DNA from 2 places in the Pseudoneobacillus rhizolycopersici genome. Region 2 is predicted to be linked to the other one. Evidence: a T-box and tRNA genes for the amino acid it is inferred to sense, from the RefSeq annotation. Region 2 holds a T-box; the other holds one or more tRNA genes.
The links. The T-box of region 2 lies ahead of metG (methionine--tRNA ligase). A T-box ahead of a tRNA ligase gene usually reads a tRNA of that ligase, here a tRNA-Met.

Region 1: it encodes a tRNA-Met, which carries the amino acid that the T-box ahead of metG (methionine--tRNA ligase) is inferred to sense. The anticodon was not compared.

The regions. Positions count from the first base shown of each region.
Region 1 covers NZ_JBTOOE010000028.1:28,181-40,180, forward strand. Annotated here, with positions in the region: gene ACX9YW_RS20290 (putative polysaccharide biosynthesis protein) at 1-1,136, shown strand, start outside; gene yabN (bifunctional methyltransferase/pyrophosphohydrolase YabN) at 1,133-2,602, shown strand; gene ACX9YW_RS20300 (RNA-binding S4 domain-containing protein) at 2,620-2,886, shown strand; gene yabP (sporulation protein YabP) at 2,963-3,265, shown strand; gene yabQ (spore cortex biosynthesis protein YabQ) at 3,262-3,894, shown strand; gene ACX9YW_RS20315 (FtsB family cell division protein) at 3,910-4,302, shown strand; gene ACX9YW_RS20320 (S1 domain-containing RNA-binding protein) at 4,389-4,877, shown strand; tRNA gene ACX9YW_RS20325 (tRNA-Met) at 5,124-5,197, opposite strand; gene spoIIE (stage II sporulation protein E) at 5,425-7,899, shown strand; gene ACX9YW_RS20335 (vWA domain-containing protein) at 7,991-8,728, shown strand; gene prkT (serine/threonine protein kinase PrkT) at 8,697-9,740, shown strand; gene tilS (tRNA lysidine(34) synthetase TilS) at 9,808-11,220, shown strand; gene hpt (hypoxanthine phosphoribosyltransferase) at 11,220-11,765, shown strand; gene ftsH (ATP-dependent zinc metalloprotease FtsH) at 11,851-12,000, shown strand, end outside.
Region 2 covers NZ_JBTOOE010000003.1:132,085-144,084, forward strand. Annotated here, with positions in the region: gene ACX9YW_RS05045 (proline iminopeptidase-family hydrolase) at 51-923, shown strand; gene ltaS (lipoteichoic acid synthase) at 964-2,910, opposite strand; gene ACX9YW_RS05055 (DinB family protein) at 3,210-3,668, shown strand; gene ACX9YW_RS05060 (hypothetical protein) at 3,729-3,908, shown strand; T-box leader at 3,962-4,238, shown strand; gene metG (methionine--tRNA ligase) at 4,295-5,932, shown strand; gene ACX9YW_RS05070 (TetR/AcrR family transcriptional regulator) at 6,055-6,627, shown strand; gene ACX9YW_RS05075 (SDR family NAD(P)-dependent oxidoreductase) at 6,710-7,630, shown strand; gene ACX9YW_RS05080 (arylamine N-acetyltransferase family protein) at 7,693-8,481, opposite strand; gene ACX9YW_RS05085 (NRDE family protein) at 8,589-9,344, shown strand; gene ACX9YW_RS05090 (amidase) at 9,390-10,805, shown strand; gene ACX9YW_RS05095 (zinc-dependent alcohol dehydrogenase) at 10,868-12,000, opposite strand, start outside.

The DNA of each region.
Region 1 (12,000 bases), on a different contig from region 2:
AACTCGTACGGGTTGTAACGATATTAGTAGTTGCGGTATTGTTTATGAAAAATGATTTATCGCTTTATTTAGTGGGAAGTGGTGCAGCCTTCGGTTCGATTTCTGGTGGTATAGTTGCCGTCTTCATCTTAATGCTCTTTTTCTTGCAAGAGAAAAGAAATATACCCATATTTAGAGTTTGGCAGAGGCCAGTTTTAGCAGATATGAAAGAAGCCTGGAAGCTATTACTGTTTCAGGGATTTGCCGTTTGTATCAGCGGAATGCTATTAATATTTATTCAATTAGCAGACTCATTAAATATGCTATCTTTATTAATAAACTCGGGGATAGCCGCAGAGACTGCCAAAACGTTAAAGGGTATTTATGATCGTGGTCAACCATTAATTCAGCTTGGAAGTATTGTTGCCACTTCGATGTCCCTTTCCCTTGTCCCAGTTATTTCGAGTGTGAGAATAAAAGCTGACACTACTCAATTAAATGAAAAGATCCAACTTGCTTTGCAAATTGGCTTAATGATTAGTATGGCGGCTACGGTCGGTTTAATGGCCATCGTCAAGCCGACTAATATCATGCTTTATGAAAATGAGGTAGGATCATCGGTGTTAGCAATATTAACGCTGATCATCCTGTTAAGTAGTATGGCGATAACGGTTATCGCCATCTTGCAGGGCTTAGGTGTGATGTACTATCCTGCAGCGGTTATTGTTATCATCTTTTTCATAAAGTATGGCTTAAACCTTTTACTCATTCCAAAGTTGGATTCAGCAGGAGCGGCTACCGCATCGGTCTTCAGCATCGCAATCGGTCTATTATTACTATTTTGGAAATTGAAAAAAACGATAGGGACATCCTTATTAACTGGTAAGTTTCTAATCAGATTATTGCTAGCCGTTACTACGATGTTTCTACTCGTTAAAGCTAGCTTAGTTATAACTACCCCAATTTTCAAATGGGTAGACTCTGAACGACTACTTGCTGCTATTCAAGCCCTTTGTGGAGTGGCGGTAGGTGGGTTAACCTTTTTCATCGTTGTTTTACGTATGAATCTTATTAAGGCAGTTGATTTAGCACTATTGCCTTTTGGAAGTAAGCTTCTTTACTTGCTTTTTGAGACAAAAAAGGAGTCGAAAAAATGAATAAAAATAAAATAGAAATTATCGGTTTAGGTGCCGGGGATCTTAATCAACTACCTTTAGGTGTTTATCGCAAGCTACAAGGTGAAGAACGACTATTTTTTAGAACAAAAGAACATCCGGTCATCAAGGAACTTGAAAAGGAAGGACTGGTTTACACTTCCTTTGATGATGTTTATGAAGCTTTCGACCAATTTGAAGCGGTTTATCAGGAGATTTGCCAGAGGCTCATAACCGAAGCTCAGAATCATTCGATTATTTATGCAGTACCCGGACACCCACTTGTTGCCGAAAGAACGGTACAGCTATTATTGGAACGCCAGGAAACTGGAGAAGTTCAAGTTGAAATCGTTGGTGGGCATAGCTTTATTGATGCATTGTTTCAAGCATTAAAAATTGACCCAGTTGAAGGATTCCAATTACTAGATGGGACATTCCTGAAGAGAGAGCAACTGCAAATTACCCAGCACATGATTATTTCTCAAGTTTATGATCGCTTTGTGGCCTCAGATGTAAAGCTTATCTTAATGGAGCTACTTCCAGCGGAGTATCCAATTACGATTATCACCGCAGCGGGTAGTACAGGTGAAAGCTTAAAGGTTGTCCCGCTATATGAGCTAGATCATAAAGTAGCCTTAAACAATTTAACTTCTTTGTACGTGCCCCCTGTAAAAGAAGAAATCGTATTAAGAAAGCAGTTTTTTAAGCTCAGAGAGATTATTGCTGCTCTAAGAGGGCCGAACGGCTGTCCTTGGGATAAAAAACAAACCCATGAATCATTAAAAAAATATTTAATTGAAGAAACCTTTGAAGTGGTCGATGCGATTAATCGTGATGACGACGACCTGATTATTGAAGAATTAGGCGATGTATTGCTGCAGGTACTGCTGCATGCCCAAATTGGCGAAGATGAAGGGTATTTCTCGATTGACGATATTATTGAAACATTAGCAAATAAAATGGTCCGCAGACATCCACACGTTTTCGGAACGGAAGTGGCAGAAAATGCCGACGAAGTGGTAACACTCTGGGAGGATATAAAAAGTAAGGAAAAAGGTGAACGAACAGAATCGCTATTAGCAGGTGTCGGATATGAACTTCCAAATTTAGTGAGGGCATATGAACTTCAGAAAAAAGCAGCCAAGGTAGGCTTTGATTGGGATGATATTGCACCGGCGATTGAAAAGGTTCATGAAGAAATGGCCGAATTACAGGCAGAAATGAAAAAAGATGAACGAGATGAAGAATTGTTAATGAAGGAATATGGTGATATTCTTTTTGCCCTGGTCAATGTCGGCCGATTTTTAAAAATTCAACCTGAAGAGGCTCTTTTTACAACAAACGAGAAATTTAAACGTCGATTTGAATTTATTGAGGAAAAAGTAAAAAAGAGCGGTAAAGATTTTTCAGCTTTTACTTTAGTCGAATTAGACCAGTTTTGGGATGAAGCGAAACGGCAAGGTTTATAAAGGGAAGGGGAAAAATGATGCGATTAGATAAATTTTTAAAAGTATCCAGATTAATCAAAAGAAGAACGTTAGCGAAAGAGGTTTCCGACCAAGGTCGAATTTTGATTAACGGTAAAGAGGCAAAAGCTAGCTCCACTGTAAAGGTTAACGATGAGCTAACCGTTCAGTTTGGTAACAAGGTCGTCGTTGTTAGAATTGATCAGATTCAAGAAACAAGTAAAAAAGAAGAAGCCGCTGACATGTACACGATTATCAAAGAAGAGAGAATTCAACTCGAATCATAACAGCTTGTTCTATATTTGGGCTCATCCTCATAGACTTGTACAAAGTTTTACTTTGTGAGGAATGTGAGGGATAAATATGAACCAATACTATGACAGTAATAGCCCGAAAGTAACTGAAAAAGAGCACGATGTGATCATGAGAGGAAGACGTCTCCTTGATATCACTGGGGTGAAACAGGTAGAAAGCTTTGATAATGAGGAATTTTTGTTAGAAACAGTGATGGGTTTTTTAGCGATTAAGGGACAAAATCTACAAATGAAAAACTTGGATGTCGACAAAGGAATCGTCTCCATTAAAGGGAAGATTTTTGACCTTGTTTATTTGGATGAACATCATGGGGAGAAGGCTAAGGGCTTCTTTAGCAAGTTATTCAAATGACACTCACCACTCAGTTTTACACAATGCTATCAATGGTAGGTATGGGGATACTTTTTGGTATCTCCTTAGATACTTATCAACGCTTTCTTAATCGTCCGAAACGAAAACGCTGGATTGTTTTTATCAATGATTTTTTATTTTGGCTAGTCCAAGGACTCCTCATCTTTTATACCTTATTTCTAGTAAACAAAGGGGAAATAAGGTTTTATATTTTTCTGGCCTTATTATGTGGTTTCGCTTTCTACCAAAGCTTATTGAAACGTCTATATTTAAAATTACTAGAGCTGATGATTCAAACCTGCATTTCCATATACTTGTTTATGAAAAAAACTTTTATTTTCCTCTTGTGGAAACCAATTGTGTTGATTATTAGCCTTTTAATTTCGCTATTATTTGCACTGTATAAGGGATTTTTAGCGCTCATTCGACTTATTTTTCGTATCATCAAATGGGTTCTAGGTATCTTATGGAAATTGATTATATGGACTTTTCTCCTATTTTGGAAACTTATGCCGAAAAAGGTTAAAAAAATCGTCGAGAAGTTATATAATAGATGGGCAGGAATTTTTTTACGAATCAAGAATTATTTCCATAGATGGATAAATCGTTTTAAAAAGCCAAAAGAGTAAGGAGGTAAAGAAGATTTGAGCGCAGAGAGATCACGCAATATTACCAAACTACCAACTAAATATGCAGAACAACAAGAGAGTATGGAAAAATTCTCTGCGAGAAGACGCAAGCTTCTTTATCGTAGATTAATAGCATTTTTTCTTGTCGTTGGGCTTGTCTCATTTTATATGGTTTCAACTTATTTAACACAGGCATCTGCCCTAGAAGAACGTACGGCTAAAAAAGAACAGCTGGAAAAAAGGTTAGCCAACCTAGAAAAACAGCAACAGATTTTAGAAGAGGAAATTATTAAACTTAATGACGATGAATACATTGCTAAATTAGCTAGAAAAGAGTACTTTTTATCAGAAGATAATGAAATTATCTTTAATCTTCCGGAAACTGAAGAAGAAAAGTCTTCCCAATAGTTGACTTATTGACACTTATTTTTTACATTCTGTATAATATGTAGTAATATGATTTTTTTATATCTTTAAGGAGGAAGTTTCTTTTTATGTCAATTGAAGTAGGCAGCAAGTTACAAGGTAAGGTAACAGGGATTACGAATTTCGGAGCGTTTGTGGAGCTGCCGGAAGGTTCAACGGGTTTAGTTCACATTAGTGAAGTTGCTGACAACTATGTGAAGGATATTAACGACCATTTAAAGGTTGGCGACATGGTTGAAGTCAAGGTAATTAATGTTGAAAAGGATGGGAAGATTGGTTTATCCATTAAAAAAGCGGTAGATAAACCACAACCAGAACGACCAGTAAGACCGGATAGACCAGACAGACCAGACAGACCTTCATATGGAGGTGGCCATGGTGGCGGCGGTCGTCCTCGTCAAGGCGGTAGATCAAATGATCGCGGCCAAGGTGGCGGACAACGAGAGAATTTCGAATCGAAAATGGCTCGTTTCCTAAAAGATAGTGAAGATCGCCTGTCTTCCCTTAAACGCCATACTGAATCAAAACGTGGCGGAAGAGGAGCCAGACGCGGTTAACTTGCTGCTTCTTAACTATATATTTAGGCAGTTTTCAACAGGTCTATCATAGACCTGTTTTTTGTTTAGTTTATATAAAAAAAGAAAGGAATCGCCAAGGGCGATTCCTTTCTTTTATCTGTCCAGCTCCAGCGCCTAGCCCCTCGAGGTCATAAGCCAATGGCTGAATGAAGGCAAAAAGCGCCTTCTTTCAACCCTTGTCTTATGCTTGTCGGGGCTGATCGAGGCGCTTTTAGCTTTTCTATATAGCGGCGGAGGGGATCGAACCCCCGACCTTACGGGTATGAACCGTACGCTCTAGCCAGCTGAGCTACACCGCCGTAATTTAGACACAAGAAATATATTACATTCGACAACCTCAATTGTCAATAAGATTTTAATATAAACAAAATTCGTCATTAAAATTTGGAAAACGGAATGGAATTTGTTTCCTCGTCGGGAAAACAGTCGAACGAAAATGAGGAGCTTGTCCGCTATTTTGACAAACTTTTAAAATTCTGACTCTTATAATGTTTTTAAGAATTATAAAATGGGGAGTGGAGTCAGCATGGAAAAAGTAGAAAGGAATTTAATCGAACCGATTGGTGAAGTCAGTCTTATTCGTTCTCAAATGGGGCTATCAAAAGGGTTAAAAAAGTTTCAATTAAAGCTAGAGAACCTGCTAATCAAGAAAGGTTTCCTACTTCTTTTCATTGGCTTCCTATTAGGGCGGGCTTTAATTTTAGCGAAACTAACACCATTTAGTTTGCCTTTTTTTGCCGCTGTCTACTTTATTAGAAGGGATAAAGCACCAATTGCTCTCATCGGCTTAATTAGCGGAGCTGTAACCTTATCAATCGTCCAAGCGGGGTACACCTTTTTTACTGTCGTGTTATTCCTTTTCATTCATAGGTCCATTAGGAAGTTTATCAAAAATGAATTAAAGGCTATACCATTTTTCACCTTTTTTGTTTTATTAACTGCAAAGCTATTAGGGGCTTTCATTTTTACCAATCAAGTAACGATTTATGATGGGTTAATGGCTGGAGTTGAAGCGAGCCTTGGTTTTATTTTAACACTCATCTTTTTACAAAGTATTCCATTATTAACCTTTACGAAACGTAAGCAAGCCTTAAAAACAGAAGAAATTGTTTGTTTGATCATATTATTGGCCTCCGTGATGACTGGGACAATTGGTTGGGAATTTTATGATCTATCAGTTGAACATATTTTATCAAGATATCTAGTACTTATTTTCTCTTTTGTCGCTGGGGCAACTATTGGTTCAACTGTGGGTGTCGTTACAGGACTAATATTTAGTTTAGCCAATATTTCTAGTTTCTATCATATGAGTTTACTAGCCTTTACAGGTGTTCTTGGTGGACTTCTAAAGGATGGTAAAAAAATTGGTGTTTCGATAGGGTTATTTATCGCTACTCTATTGATGGGAATGTATGGTGAGGGTGCAGGAACAATCGTTAATAGCCTCTTAGAGTCTGCTATTGCCATTTCACTTTTTTTACTGACCCCACAACAATTGACATCCAGGATAGCAAAATATATCCCTGGGACAACTGAGCACACTGCTGAACAGCAGCAATATATGCGAAAAATGCGTGATGTTACTGCGCAACGAGTTGCTAAGTTTTCCTCTGTATTTGAAGCTTTGTCCAATAGCTTTACAAATATAGATGGCAAGGCGGAAGATTTCGATTCAGAACGGGAATTAGATTATTTCTTAAGTAATGTAACGGAAAAAACCTGTCAGACCTGCTTTAAAAAGGAGCAATGTTGGACAAAGAACTTTAATACAACCTATGACCAAATGAGTGAAATTATGCTTGAAATGGATGAAAATAATGGGGTGGTATCAGGTAGGCTTTTGAGAGAATGGGATAAGCATTGCACTCGTTCAAAACGAGTCATCGATGCGATGCAGCAGGAACTAACGTTTTACCAGGCTAACCAAAAACTAAAAAGACAAGTGCAGGAAAGTAGGCGCCTTGTTGCTGAACAGTTATTAGGAGTTTCTGAAGTCATGGGTGACTTCGCCAAAGAAATTCAGCGGGAAAGGGAAAACCATCATAAACAGGAAGAACAAATTTTGGAGGCAATCCAAGAGTTTGGTGTTCAAATAGAACAAGTAGAAATATACAGCCTAGAACAAGGAAACGTTGATATTGATATGACCATTCCATATTGCGGTGGTCATGGCGAATGTGAAAAGGTCATTGCCCCGATGTTATCAGATATTTTAGGGGAAACAATTGTAGTGAAATCAGAAGACTGTGCAACCTATCCAAATGGATTTTGTCATGTCACATTCCGTTCGGCGAAAGCCTATTGCGTTGACACCGCTGTTGCTCATGCTGCAAAGGACGGTGGTCTAGTCTCAGGTGACAGCTATTCGATGATTGAGCTTGGTTCAGGTAAATTTGCGATTGCCATAAGTGACGGGATGGGAAATGGTGAGAGGGCGCACTATGAGAGTCAGGAAACGTTAGAGTTATTACAAAAGATTTTACAATCTGGAATTGAAGAAAAGGTTGCTATTAAATCGGTCAATTCGGTTCTGTCCTTACGAACAACAGACGAGATTTTTTCAACACTTGATTTAGCGATGATAGATATGCAGACAGCCCAAGCAAAGTTTTTAAAAATTGGATCAACGCCTAGTTTTATTAAAAGGGGTGGAAAGGTTAGTAAAATCCAAGCAAGCAATCTCCCAATGGGGATACTTCAGGAATTCGATGTCGATGTTGTCAGTGAGCAGCTAAAAGCAGGAGATTTATTGATTATGATGAGCGATGGAGTTTTTGAAGGACCTAAGCATGTCGAAAATTTTGATATTTGGATGAAACGAAAAATTACAGAAATCCAAACGAATAAACCACAAGAAATTGCAGACTTAATTATGGAAGAGGTGATCCGTTCGCGGGCAGGTTCTATAGAAGATGATATGACAGTGGTAGTAGCAAAAATTCAACATAATACTCCGAAGTGGGCAACAATTCCTGTCCCGAAGCTTCGCAAGCGAGCCTAATATTTTAACCAGAAGTACACTCATTTATGTATAAATCCCCTCTATATAGTCGAAAATGGATACTAAATTAGCGTGGAGGGGAGTTTTGTAAATGAATCCAGGGAGAATTAGGCAAATTTTATTAATAACGGATGGTTGTTCAAACGCAGGTGAAGATCCAATCGCAATGGCAGCTTTAGCAAAAGAGCAGGATATTACGGTTAATGTTATTGGAGTAGTTGACCAGGATATGATTGATGAGCAGGGAAATCGAGAAATTGAAGGCATCGCTTTGTCAGGTGGGGGAGTAAGTCAGGTTGTTTACGCTACTCAACTTTCACAAACTGTCCAAATGGTCACAAGGAAAGCGATGAATCAAACGATTCATGGAGTGGTAAACCGCCAACTTCAACAAATTTTAGGTTCATCTAAAACCATCGAAGATCTTCCACCTGATAAACGAGGTGAGGTCATGGAGGTTGTCGATGAATTAGGGGAAACTGTCGAATTAGAAGTGTTGATTCTTGTCGATTGCAGCGCCAGTATGAAACATAAATTGCCGACCGTAAAGGACGCCTTATTGGACTTATCCCTCAGCCTGAATGCGCGTTCAGGTGAAAACCGGTTTTCCGTTTTTGTATTTCCCGGGAAACAGAAAGATGTCGAAAAATTGTTGGACTGGACCCCGAAACTTGAAATATTAACAAGTATTTTCCCGAAATTACAAACGGGTGGTTTGACACCAACTGGACCTGCCATTAAAGAGGCAATATCTTCATTTAAGAAAAAACGCTCATTAAGGAGTTTGTTAGCCCGTGATGATGAATCATTCTTTGAAGAATCTGTGTAAACTGGATGTCGGGACGGAAATTACTGGGAAATGGCATCGAAACCTTTATACGATTGTAAAAGAACTGGGGTTTGGAGCTAATGGCATTGTCTATTTAGCTGAACACAATGGTCAATATGTGGCCTTGAAGTTAAGTGACAATGGAATGTCAATAACTTCAGAGGTAAATGTATTAAAATCATTTGCAAAGGTCCAAGGGTCTGCCCTCGGACCTTCTTTACTTGATGTTGATGATTGGGTTAGAAGTAAGGGGACCGTTTCTTTTTATGTGATGGAATATATTCACGGCCAGAGCTTTCTAACGTTTATCGAACAAAAAGGTAAATCGTGGATATCGATTATGATTTTGCAATTATTGTCCGATTTAGATAAACTGCATACGAACGGTTGGGTGTTTGGAGACCTGAAGCCAGAAAATCTTATTGTAACCGGGCCTGCGCCTAAGATTCGCTGTATAGATGTTGGAGGAACTACGATTCAAGGAAGAGCAATCAAGGAGTTTACGGAATTCTTTGACCGTGGCTATTGGGGATTAGGGTCACGAAAGGCAGACCCCCAATATGATCTATTTGCTGTTGCCATGATAATGATTAATACGGCCTATCCGAAACAATTTCCAAAGACAACTGGTGGAATCCAGCAATTAAAAAAGATGATTACAGAGAAACAGGAGTTATCTATATACAAAAATTTCCTTTTATATGCTTTGCAAGGGCATTTTTCTACAGCACAGGAAATGAGAAGATATTTACTAGATTTAATGGGCGATGGTACAAAAGCTCCTGAGCGAAACCCAAAGAAGTCATCATCAACGATAAACTCTGGAACGACCTATACTACTTCGAGCCAAGTTAGGTCGCGAATGGTGAAAACAACCCATAATCAGACAAAACAATCTATTAATCGTCAGACCCTAAAGAAAAAAAGAAAAAGCTACTCGCTTTTTGAAACGATGTTGATTGTCTTTGTGGTAACTTTACTCTACGCTTTTTATATCATAGAAAAATTATAAAAAATCTTGAAACTTTTATTCCTTCTATTCGTATAAACAATATCAAATTTAAGTAAGGAAGAACATAATGTTAGAGCAAAAGGTTGAAGCATTTTTAAAACGCCATCACCTGTCCCTTAAAGGAAAAAGGCTATTGATTGGGGTTTCGGGTGGACCCGATTCCTTAACATTGCTTCATTATTTATGGAAAAAACGAGATTTATGGGAGTTAGAGATTATCGCTGTTCATGTCGATCATATGTTTCGTGGGGAACAGTCATGGGAAGAAGCAATTTTTGTTAAAGAAACATGTAGAAAAATGGAAGTTTTATTTGAGTGGAAACAAATCAATGTGACAGCTTATATGCAAGAAACAGGAAAAAGTCCCCAAATAGCAGCAAGGGAATGCCGTTATCAATATTTTGAAGAAAAGATGCATCAGTTTCAAGCAGACTATTTAGTCCTAGGTCATCATGGTGATGACCAGATTGAAACGATTTTAATGAGAATGACAAGAGGGAGTTCCGGATATGCTAGGGCAGGGATTCCTTTTAAACGCCCTTTTGCAAGAGGTGAAATTATTAGACCATTATTAGCCGTAAGTAGGCTGGAAATTGAAAATTACTGCATGATTCATAAGTTGGACCCTAGAAGAGACCCAAGCAATGAAAAACCTTACTATGTTCGCAATCGGTTTCGTTCAGATATACTCCCTTTTTTGAAAAAGGAAAATCCAGCTGTTCATGAACATTTCCAAAGGATGAGTGAGGAACTTAATCAGGATGAAAAGTTTCTAGAGGAATTAACAGTATCTGAATTGAATAAAGTAATGAGAAGCAGAACCGACAGAGAAATTAGTATTGAAGTCGACCAATTTCTCGCAATACCTCTTCCTTTACAAAGAAGGGCGATTCAACTAATATTAAACTATCTTTATAGGGTGAGACCTTCGTCCTTATCTGCCTTACATATAGATCTAATTTTAAAGTTACTGGGTCAATCGAATCCTTCAGGCCAACTTGACTTTCCGGAAGGTTTGCGAATTATTCGCTCTTATCAACAATGCGATTTTCAATTTGGTGAAAAAAAGGCGGGAATTTTCCGTTACGAATTATTTGGTCCAGGTAATATTCATCTTCCTAATGGAGATTCCATACATTTGGAATATGTTGCCCAGTTGCCGTCGACACGTGGACTAGATCTATGTATATTGAATCCGCAGCAGATTCCTTTTCCGCTCATTATTCGTACAAGGGCTCAAGGGGACCGAATTCATCCAAAAGGTATGAGTGGGACGAAAAAGATAAAAGATATATTTATCGATGCGAAGATCCCATTAGCAAGACGAGAAACTTGGCCCATAGTAACAGACGGTGAAGGTAACATAGTATGGGCACCAAAGCTAAAATTATCAAACCTTGATGTTAGGGGTCAGCATTTGGAAAGTTATTTAGTACTAACATATAAAAGCAACGATTCTTCTAGGGGGCATTTATCATGATGGAAAAGGATATTGAAAAAATACTTGTATCGGAAGAGGAAATTCAAATAAAAATCAAGGAACTTGCTGACCAGCTTACTGAGGAGTATAAGGATAAAGTTCCTCTAGCTATTGGTGTTTTAAAGGGAGCTTTGCCTTTCATGACGGATCTCCTCAAAAGAATGAATACATATTTAGAAATGGATTTTATGGATGTGTCAAGCTATGGAAGTGCATTTGTATCTTCAGGTGAAGTGAAAATTATTAAGGATTTGGACACTTCTGTTGAGGGTAGAGATATTTTAATTATTGAAGATATCATTGATAGTGGCCTTACCCTAAGTTATTTAGTTGATCTTTTCCGTTATCGAAAAGCAAAGTCAATAAAAATTGTGACATTGTTAGATAAACCTTCAGGTCGTAAAGCAGATATTCAAGCTGATTATGTTGGATTTATCGTACCTGATGAATTTGTGGTAGGCTATGGATTAGACTATATTGAGAAATACCGAAATTTGCCATATATTGGCGTTCTTAAACCAGAAGTTTACACGAAAAATGAATAGTCTTGTCAAGGTTAAATTCTTGAATTACCATGTTTTTCTATGATACTATTTAGTATAGTTTGTTTACCGTGGGAGGAGGTAAGGAATGAATCGGATCTTCCGTAATACGATTTTTTATTTATTAATATTTTTAGTTATTATCGGTGTTGTTAGCTTTTTTAATGGTAGTAACGAGCCAACTACACAAATAACCTATAATGAGTTCGTCAATCACTTAGAAAAAGGTGAAGTAATT
Region 2 (12,000 bases):
GAAACAGGAGGATAAACTAGGGATAACCGACTTGGAGGGGAGAGGAAGAAATGAAAGTGGAAGAAGGATTTGCCCGGGTCACCGGCGGAAAAGTATGGTTTCGGAAGGTAACTGCCGAAAAAGAGAAGGGTGCCCCATTGTTAGTGTTGCATGGCGGACCAGGGTTCTCTTCCTTACCATTGCATCGTTTAGATAAGCTGGCGAAGGAAAGAACGGTCATTTATTATGACCAGCTTGGAGCTGGGTATTCAAAAGGTCCAACAGACACAACTTTGTGGAATTTGGACCGATATGTTGTGGAGTTAGGACAGGTTCGCGAAGAATTAGAATTGAAAGAGGTTCATATTCTGGGGCATTCTTGGGGTACGACATTACTTGCCTCTTACCTGTTAACGAAACCTACTGGCGTGAAAAGTGCGATTTTTTCAAGCCCTTGTTTAAGTGCTCCTCTATGGGCAGAAGATGCTAAACGTTTATTAAAACAATTGCCAGAGGAAGTGCAAGAGGTAATTTCCCGTAGTGAAGAGGAAGGTACAACCGATACAGAGGAATATAAAGCGGCGATGAAGGAATTTTCGAAACGATTTATTTGCCGAATTGAAGTTGCTCCAGAGGAAAGAGCGAAAACATCCGAGCTTGGAAATTTAGAAGTTTACAATACAATGTGGGGGCCATCAGAATTTTGTGTGACTGGCAATCTAAAGGAATTTGATTGTACGCCGCGTTTACATGAAATTCGTACACCTTCCCTGTTTCTTTGTGGGAGATATGATGAAGCGACACCGGAATCGACCGCTTATTTTAGTAACTTAGTAAAAGGTTCGAAACTGCATGTTTTTGAGGAAAGTGCTCATTCTCCATATCGCGAGCAGCCAGAAGAATATATTAAGGTTGTTAATGATTTTTTAATAACGAATGAATAATAAAAAACTGCCACAAGAGAAAACTTGTGGCAGTTTTTTATTATTGTTCAGTAATGGCTGATTCAAAATAGTGATATTTGCTTCGATCAATCGGAGTAAAACCGTCCGGTGTATAAAAACGCAATAAGTCACCATTTACGACTTTGTCAGAAAGCAATAATTTTTGTTCGACGCTCTTTTGAAACTTTTGTGCTTCTTCTAATTTGTCCTCGGCTAATTCTAAGCCGGTAGTCGAGTCGTAGAACTTGTCGTCTATAGAAGTAATCGTAGAGCTTACGAAATTTCCATTACGGAATGGTACAAGATCATCATGTTGTTCTGATAAAAGGTCAGTTCCAAATTGAACATATTCTTTCGTATTGATTCCTAATAAATGAAGAAGGGTTGGTAGAATATCCACTTGACCACCATATTCATGGTTGATGCCACCTTCTACACCCGGTACACGGATAAAGAATGGAACGCGCTGTAAGCCTGTGTTTTCAAATGGTGTAATTTCCTTGCCGATAACCTGTTCCATCGCTTTTTTATGATTTTCGGAAATTCCATAATGGTCCCCGTACATAATGATGATGGAGTTATCATAAAGTCCTGATTCCTTCAGGTATTCGAAAAATTGTTTCAATGCCTCATCCGCATAGCGAGCTGTCTGGAAGTATGAGTCGACTGATTTATCTCCTGTTGTATGAGGAGCAATGGTCGCTAATTCTTCCTTAATCGGATAAGGGAAATGGTTCGAAACAGTAATAAATTTAGTATAGAACGGTTGAGGTAACGATTCTAACATTGGAATCGATTCTTGGAAAAATGGCTTATCCATTAAGCCGTATTCAGCAAGGTCCTCAGGTTTCATTTCATAGTAATTGGCGTCAAAGAAATTTATATAGCCAAATGATTTATAAATTTCGTTACGATTCCAGAACGTTCCGGAGTTGCCGTGGAACACAGCAGATGAATAACCGTGTTGTCCAAGAATTGCCGGAGCTGCTTGATATGTGTTCAAGCCTTTTGTTGTAAAAGCTGAACCTTGTGGTAATCCAAACAACGAGTTTTCTAACATGAATTCCGCATCAGCGGTTTTCCCTTGGGCTGTTTGATGGAAAAAATTGTCGAAATACATGGTATTCTTTTCGTTCACTAAGGAATTAAGGAAAGGAGTAACTTCCTCGCCGTGCAACTTATAGTTAATTAAAAAGTTCTGCATAGATTCTAAGTGTAAATAAATTACATTCATGCCTTTACCTTTTCCAAAGTAAGCTGGATTTGGCTCAGCATAGTTGGATTTTGTAAAGTTGATAACTTCTGTAATGTCATTGCTGTCTGCTAATACACGTTGTGCAGAAGCTTTTGTACTTTGGACTGCATCATAAATGGTATAGTTGTACATCCCTAAATATTTTACAATATAATTTCGGTCAAAGCCTCTTGTTAATAATTGTGGACGGTCGGTCTCGGCTAATGCTAAATTCACACTTGAGATCGCAAGGGCAAATGAAAATAAAGCCGCAACTTTGAAACGATTCATATCCGCAACTTCTTTTTTTACTACTCGGAAAACAATTAATCCGAGTAAAATAAAGAAATCGAGAAAGAATAAAATATCATATGGTTTTAATAGAGAAACCACACTGCCACTAACGTCACCAAAATTCTGTGTTTGGGTTAAGGTTGGCAACGTTATAAAATCATTAAAGAACCGGTAATATAAAATGTTAGCATATAAAAGAAACGACATGAGAAAGTAACTGATTAATAGCCAAGTATATTTTTTACGGCCTTTAAAGAAGAACGCCAACCCTAAAAATAACAATGACGATCCTAACGGATTTAAAAATAATAGAAATTGCTGCAGACCGTTTTCAATTCCCAGATTAAATTGAGTTAATTGAACGAAATATGTTTTCATCCAAAGGAAGAATACCGCAACAAAGAAAAAGCCAATATATTTATGAAAAATACCTTGACCTCGTGATAAAAAGTTATTCATATATTGCACCTACCTTCTAGCACACTATTATGACATAGATTTAAATACTTTCCTATAAGATATTTGTACCAAATTTTCCATCTAACCACTTTACTGGAAAACTTCAACAAACCAAATAACAGCATCAATCCAAATGAAAATGATACCACCACCAATAGTAAAATGTCAATACACTTTAGCGCTTTAAAGGATGTGGGGACAGTCCCCACATTCTTTAAAGCGCTAAAGTTTTTTTGTTTGTTTAGGAGGAAATTCGGATGTGTTTGGTAAATTATAGTTATGAAAAGGGGGATTGACTAGTGGGAAAAAGGCATGAGGTGTTATTTAATCAGTTAGAGAGTTATCGCAGTTATATCTTGGGTGTGGTGGATAGCGTTACTACTGAACAGGCAGAGGTGGTACCATCCGGGTTTAAGAATAATATCCGTTGGAATTTAGGACATATTTACCTAGATCAGTATTTATGGATTCAAGCGGTTACAAAGGAAAAGGCAGCCGTTCCAGAACAGTACCAAGCATGGTTTGGTTATGGTAGTTCACCGGCAAACTTCTCAAATGAAACTCCAAGCTTCGAGGAATTAAAGGAATTGTTGAGAGATCAACCAAGGCGCATAAAGGAAATGTATGGCCATAGACTGGAAGAAGAATTTGCCCCAACGGAAATGGGGATGTTTACGATCGAACAAGTATTGATTCGAACCATATTCCATGAAGGCATGCATCTTCAAACGATATTAGATATTAAAAAGCTGTTATAAAAGTCAGAGACATGCTCACAATAGGTATATAGGAATAGTTTCTTTGAAGGGGTAATGAATATGAGACGAAATGATAAAGATAGAGAACCTATGTTTCAAAGTGGTGAGGAAATCAGTCGGTTGGAAAAGGGGCTATATGGACTTGACCCAGAAACCAGTCTTCTTTCCGTAAACTTTGCAACGGAAGAAAATTCCTATCTAAATGAGCATTATAACGGCGGAGAAGATTTTAATCATTAAAAAGTATTCCCAAAATCCAAGTTATTGGATATAATACCAATAATTTTAAATAGTTAAAAACAGTGAAGAGAAAAAGTAAAACGACCTTATTTTAAGACAGAGAGCTTCGGTAGCTGAAAAGAAGCTAAAATATTCGTTTGAAAAATGGCCTCTGAGTTCCGTACTGAACGATTTAATAAAATCAAGTAGGCTGCGGCGAGTGTTGGTACTCGTTATAAAAACCACAGTATCAGAGTTTAGAAATGTGTAAACTTTCGTACTTGCTGAGGCTAATAGTGTGAACTATTGGTGAAAAAAGGTGGTAACACGGGAATATACCCTGTCCTTTTCTATTTATATATAGAAAAGGACGGGGTTTTTTTATTTTTAAAAGGGGAGGAATTGGAATGAGTGTATTTATTGGAGGAGCATGGCCTTATGCAAATGGCTCATTACATCTTGGGCATATTGCGAGTCTGCTGCCAGGGGATATATTGGCACGCTATTTTCGGTTAATAGGCGAAGAGGTTTTATACGTTTCGGGAAGCGATTGTAATGGGACACCAATCGCTATCAGGGCGAAACAGGAGGGAGTTACTGCGGTTGAAATTGCTGACCGTTTTCATGAGGAGTTTGCTGACTGTTTCTCAAGACTGGGATTTTCATATGATTGTTATTCAAGAACAGATGGCGAGCACCATCATAAAATCGTTCAACAGATTTTTTTAAAGCTGCTCGGGGAAAAATTACTCTATAAAAAGGAAATGGAGCAGGCTTATTGTGAAGTGGATCAGCAATTCCTTCCGGATCGTTACGTTGAGGGAACCTGTCCAAATTGTGGAGAAGCAGCACGTGGTGACCAATGCGATTATTGTTCAGCTATTTTAGATCCGTTGGATTTGCTAGATAAAAAGTGCAAGCTTTGTGGGAATGAACCGGTTATTAAAGGAACTGAGCATTTCTATTTCTCTTTGAGTTCATTCCAAAAGGATTTGGAGGAATATGTAACGAAGGTTAGAGAGGAAGGGGGATGGCGTCAAAATGCGATTGGACTAACCGAACGGTATCTCCAAGAGGGTTTACATGACCGGGCAGTTTCAAGAGATTTGCCACTTGGTGTGAGTGTACCGGTTGCGGGATACGAGGATAAGAAGATTTATGTGTGGATTGAGGCCGTTTCAGGTTATTTCTCCGCTAGTAAGCTGTGGAGTAAAGAAACAGGGAAAGATGATTCCACTTTTTGGTTATCGGATACAAAAACGTATTATGTCCATGGAAAGGACAATATTCCATTTCATACCATTATATGGCCGGCAATTCTAAAAGGAATCGGTAATCCAGGCCTTCCGAAGCATATTATTTCAAATGAGTACTTGACACTTGAGAAAAAGAAAATTTCAACAAGTCGAAACTGGGCTGTTTGGGTTCCTGAATTTTGGAAACACTATAATCCGGATTCGATTCGCTATTTTTTAACCATTAATGCTCCGGAAAAGAGTGACTCCGATTTCTCTTGGCGCGAGTTTATTTTTAGCCATAATAGTGAACTCCTTGGTGGGTATGGAAATCTAGTGAATCGAAGCTTTAAATTTATTGAAAAATCTTTTGGTCGGAAAATGGATGGTTTTGCAGTTGATTCGGTTTTTGAAAAAAGAGTAGAGAGCCTTTATGGAGAAGTGGGTACCTTGATTGAGAACGGCTCATTAAAACTGGCGTTAGAAAAGATTTTTGAAGTTGTCCGAGGAGCCAATAAGTATTTTGATGAGAGGCAGCCTTGGAAACAAGTCAATATGGACCTAGAAGGATGCAAGGAAACGCTTGGTACTTGCGTTTTCATTATTGCTAACTTGTCACAGCTACTTTCACCATTTATACCGTTCTCAAGTGAAAAGGTAAGAGATATGCTAGGAATTTGTGATTTGAGCTGGAATATGGTGAACATTACATCAGTGGAACTCCGAACGATCGAGCCATTATTCCAGCGAATTGATGTTAGTAAAATCGCAGAAGAATTAGAAAACCTAAAATCACAAATTAATAGTTGATTCATTTTGATGGGAAGCTATGTAAAATAGCTTCCTCCTTTATTTGTAATAAAATCTTGCCAAACAATGGAAAATAGATTATATTTTAATTGACCAGTGTTCAATGAATGGAGTTGAATAAATTGTCCCCTAGAAAATCAGCACAGAATGAACTTTCCAAGACAGTCATTCTTGATGTCGCCCGAGATATGTTTGCCAAAGAAGGCTATGCCTCACTTTCCATGCGGAAGATTGCCCAAAAATTAGGATGCAGCCATGGAGCTATTTATTACCATTTTAAAAATAAGGCAGAACTCTTTTTTGAAATTATTAAAATTGATTTTGAAAAATTGGATAGAGTGCTTGATGACGTTATGGAAAATAAGAATCTTTCTAAGGAAGAAAAGCTTTTCCAATTACTATATCAATACATTAAGTTTGGCCTTACCAATCAAAATCATTATGAAGTAATGTTTCTTGTTAGGGACGATGATGTGAAAAGCTATCTTGAAGAAGGTCCGAACAAAAGTCTTCAGTTGTTTGGTGAAGCGGTTACGTCATTAGTTATTAGACCGATCACAACAAAGGAAATCTATTCTTTGTTTTTGAGTCTTCATGGATTTGTGACTCATTATTGCCGGTCCGAAACAAGGTTTGATGATATCGAGATTCTGGCAAGGGCGCATGTACAATTTTTAATAAAAGCTTTGCAATAATGAAGAAATGACTTTCTGGAGTCATTTCTTTTATAAACAAATTTATTGAACAGTGGTCAATAAAAATCGGAGATGATGATAAATGAAAAAAGCTTTAGTATTAGGAGCTACAGGTGGGATGGGGTTTTCTTTGGTAGAGGAGTTAGTCAGTCGCAATATTGAAACGATTGCTTTTGCAAGGTCAAAAAATAAACTGGAGCAATATAGCCGAGAATGGGGTACTTTAGCCTCTATTTATGTAGGAGATGTCTTGGATCAAGCTCAGCTAGCTGATGCTATGTCGAAAGTGGACCTTGTCATTCATAGCATTAATATACCTTATCAAAATTGGGATCCGACTTTAATGCAAATCCTAACGAACGTCTTAGTGGAATGCGGCAAGCAGAATAAACCATTCGTCTATGTTGATAATATTTATGCATATGGTGCTCAGAAACATAAGGTCCAAGAAAATACAGAAAAAATCCCCAATACAAAAAAAGGAAAATTGCGCTTACAGCTGCAGGAAAAGATTGAATCCAGTGGCGTCCCATATCTAATCGCCCATTTTCCAGATTTTTATGGACCGAAAGCTGAGAGTACCATCCTTCATTATACGTTTGGACAAATGCAAAAGAAAAACTCTGCTGGCTATATAGGTCGACCAGACCTGAAAAAGGAGTTCATCTATATTAAAGATGCTGCCAAAGCCTTAGTTGAGCTCGCATTAAGAGAAGATGCTTATGGAGAAGAGTGGACGATTCCGGGTGCCGGGACCATCACTGGCAACGAAATTGCCAAGATTGCCTCAGAACATCTAGGTAAAAAGATTAAACTAAAACCAATCCATCGCTGGATGATTAACTTAATCGGACTATTCAACCCGTTCATGAGAGAATTTTCCGAAATGATGTACCTAAACGAAACTCCTGTACACCTAGACGGCACCAAATACGAAACTCGAATCGGCACACTCCCCCGCACTCCATACCAAACCGGAATCAAAAACACACTAACACTTTAACGCGTTAGCGCTTTAAAGAATTCGGGGACTGTCCCCACATGCTTTAAAGCGCTAAAGCGATTTTATTTTATTTTTAGGATTTGGAAGTGTTGTTGGGCTAGGTCTTTGAATTGGTCAGGTTGGATGTCTTGTTTGTTTAGGTTGCCTTTTTCCCATTGAGTTAGGGCGTTGTTGGTAAGAGTGATGTTGCCGTCAACTGTCAATTTGGTTATTAGTGGTGCCTTATTTAAGGATGATAATGGACTTTCGTTAATCAGTTTTTGAACCTCGTTCATTTCTGAGATGTCTTTGATTGGTTGATGGGAGAAAAAGGCATAGCCATTTTTCCATTCGGTATCTTTATGTCTTAATTTCATTTCGAACATGAAGTTTCCATGTTCGCTTTCTAGTTTATCAATACGAAACTCCCCATTAAAGGAACTCACCATTTCGCCGCTTAATGGAACAGGTCTTAAAGGAAGATTACCCCCAAACCCTGTATCAACAACATATAATAGCCCTCCATGATTTAAAAGGACAATGACGTGAGTACGACCAATTGCCGCGAATTGTCCCTTATTTTGGTCAAAGACAATAGCTCGGGCAATTTGAACATCAAACCCATTTTCACGAAGAAAATAATAGAGTATCGTATTTAGCTCATAGCATAAGCCGCCTTCGTTACGAACTAGAATTTTCTGGACCAAATTTTCTTTATTAATATCGGCCGGAGTTTTAGCGATGACTTTTAAATTCTCAAAAGGAATGGTTGTAGCGATTTTTTCAAGAAGTTGCCCAAGTGTTTCAAACGTTATTGTTTCATCCATTAATAATCCAATCCGTTTCCGAAATAAATCGTTTAATTGATTCATTTACAATCCTCCCCACGAAAATTCTTCTAATATGTTACTCCATTCTAATAGTTTAATAAATCTTTCGATATAATAGAAGAAACAATTCCAAAAAGGATGCGATTACCATGTGTTTAGTATTATTTTCCTATCAAACTCACCCCACCTATCCACTAATCGTCGCGGCAAATCGCGATGAGTTTCTTAAACGTCCAACAGCATCGGCTCATTTTTGGGAGGACCATCCTAAGATTCTGGCCGGAAGGGATTTAAAGCAAATGGGGACCTGGATGGGAGTCAACACTTCTGGAAGATTCGCAGCATTGACCAATTATCGGTACCCAAAGGAGATTACAGAGGGGAAACGCTCACGTGGCGAGTTAGTGGGCAATTTCCTAAATTCTGAAATAAACCCGAAAGAATATATGGAAAAGCTAATGGATTTGCGTGACCACTACCCAGGCTACAACCTTCTAGCTGGTACAATCGATGAACTTTACTATTACTCCAACATTGGAAATCAGGTTCAAAAAATAATGCCGGGCATTTATGGAATTAGTAATCATTTAATTGATACGGACTGGCCAAAAGTGCAACGGGGTAAACAAGGATTACGTAATCTGACATCGTCAACAAAAGATGAGATGAGCGAGCAACTGTTCACTTTGTTGCAAAATAGTGACCCTGCACCAGATGAACGCTTGCCTAGAACCGGGGTCACCTTAGAGTGGGAAAGAATTCTGTCACCAATTTTTATCAGTACGGATGGTTATGGAACACGTAGTTCAACTGTCTTAATGGCTACAACTAGGGAGATTTTTTATAAGGAGCGTGTTTACACAAACGAAGATGTTAGTGACTCCGAATTTTTCATAAACCTTTAATATTATCGAACAAGCTCCAATATAATAGCGAAAAGGAGTGAGCAAATGAGTCAGCCTATTCTAGATATGGATGCAACAACCTTAGCAAAAAAAATAAAGTCTAAAGAAATTACGTCTGTCGAGGCAACAAACACCTATATTGAACATATCAAAAGGGTTAATCCGACCTTAAATTTTCTAGTAGAAGACCGATTTGATCAAGCACTTAAAGAAGCCGCTGTTTATGACCGTCTCCTCGAGGAAGGGAGGGGAGGAGGGAGGCTTTTTGGCGTTCCCATTTCAATGAAGGAATGTTTCGATGTCCAGGGAATGAAAACGACAGGTGGTTTAGTTCGTTTGAAAGACCATATTTCGGAAGAGGATGCACGAGTTGTGGCCAAACTTCGAGCAGAAGGGGCCATTATATTAGGTAAAACGAACACGCCAACGCTTTGCTTTTGCCAGGAAACCGATAACAAATTATACGGCCGAACGAATAATCCTTGGGATAGTACACGGACGACGGGCGGTTCAAGCGGTGGTGAGGCTGCTTGCATTGCGGTAGGGGGTGCTGCGGTCGGACTTGGTTCAGATATTGGCGGCTCGATTCGTTTTCCGTCCCATTTTAACGGAGTGATTGGCTTTAAATCAGGTGCTAAGCAAGTCTCACAAGTAGGGCATTTCCCAGCGGTAACCGACCCTTACCAAGAAAAAATGCTCGGTATTGGCGCCATTGCAAAATCGGTCGAGGATGCCGAAATAATCAATGAAATTATTGCAGATGCAATACCTACTGAAATGGACATGTCTTCGTTTACCGTAATCATTCCGCCTATTCATCCGAAAGTTCCTGTGGGCAAAGATACATGGGAGCTTGTTGAAAAAGTCCAAGCCTGTCTGTCTAAAGAGTTTTCGATATCTTCTACCTTTCCACCTTATTTTGAAAAATTGGCTACCATGTGGCAATTGGTCATGTCTATTGACGGTGGAGTGGGAGTGGCGAAACATGCCTTTGGTGATAATAAACCGCGTCCAATCCGAGAGTTTACTAAAGACCTAGTTTTCAAGGATGCTGAAATTCATCGATATTTAACCTGGGGATTAATTGGTGTGAATCTGTTTAAACCTAAAGGCAAGGTGCTGGAGCAATTGAAAACGGACCTGGCCGATGCCGAGGAACAGTGCCAGGCGTATTTTGAAAACAAGGTGCTCATCGTTCCCGTTTATCATGAACCTGCACTTCCTCATGGAAAGGTGTATGGAGAAATCTTTTCGATTCGTAAGACATATCAGCAATATATGCCTTATGTCGCCATTGCTAATACACTCGGATTACCTGCGCTAACCATACCGGTCGGAGAAAATGAACATGGCTTGCCGATTGCTGTCCAAGTAATTACTTCGGTCGGGCAGGAAAATGCTCTATTTCGCGTAGGAAAAATCTTGGAGGGGAACTTTCGGGGATATAAGAGATGTGTTTAGATAAAAAGTGGAAAATAGCGGACATTAAACTCTGTCCGCTATTTCTTTTGAGCGGTTTTTTACTAAGGTTTCAATATCACCTTAATACAATCATCCTCATGTCCATTAAAAATTTGATAGCCATGACTAGCTTCAGAAAGAGGAATCTTGTGGGTGATAATTTCCTTCGGATCAAATTTATTTTCGACAATCATTTTATATAATTCAGGCATAAAATGTCTTGCTGGGGCCTGTCCCATTTTTAGTGTAATATTTCGCGAAAAAAATGCCCCCATTGGGAAAAGATTGTAATTTCCTCCGTAAACTCCAGTAATCTGAACAGTCCCGTATTTACGAACAGCTTTTGTCGAAATTTGGATAGGACCGAGCGTACCCCCTTGAAGCTTTAATTTTTGCTCCAGCCACTCCAATGGCGATTTTTTTCCATCCATTCCGACACAATCGATCACGATATCGGCCCCACCTTTGGTAATCTCCTTCAAATGCTCGCCCATATCTGGATACTCGGTAAACTCAAAGGTCTCGACTTTATTCATTTTCTTAGCATGATCTAACCGATAATTTAAGTAATCAACGGCAATGACCCGGGAGGCACCCTTCATCCATGCAAACTTTTGTGCCATCAAACCAACAGGTCCGCAGCCCAATACCACAACTACATCCCCTTTTTTCACTCCTGCATGCTCAACACTCCAGTAGGCAGTTGGCAAAACATCAGATAAAAAGAGTAATGATTCGTCCTCGAGCTCACAAGATTCCGGTATTAAAAATGGTGTCGCATTCCCAAAAGGGACCTTTAAATATTCTGCTTGTCCACCAGGATGGTTACCGAATTTCTCAGAATAACCAAAATAGCCTCCTGAATCATAATGTGGATTTGAGTTATCACATTGACTCTCCATCTTATGCTGGCAATAATAGCATTGGCCACAGGTTACCGTAAAAGGGATAACAACGCGATCGCCTCTTTTTACATAAGTGACACCTGGTCCAACCTCTTCCACAATGCCCATTGGTTCGTGACCAATAATATAGCCAGGTGGGAGCGGGAAGTTGCCTTGATAGAGATGTAAATCAGACCCGCAAATTGCAGTGGAAGTAATTTTGACAATAATATCTTCTTTATGCTCAATATTAGCATCCTCAACTTCGTCGACGACAACATGATTAGGTCCTTGATAGGTTACTGCCTTCA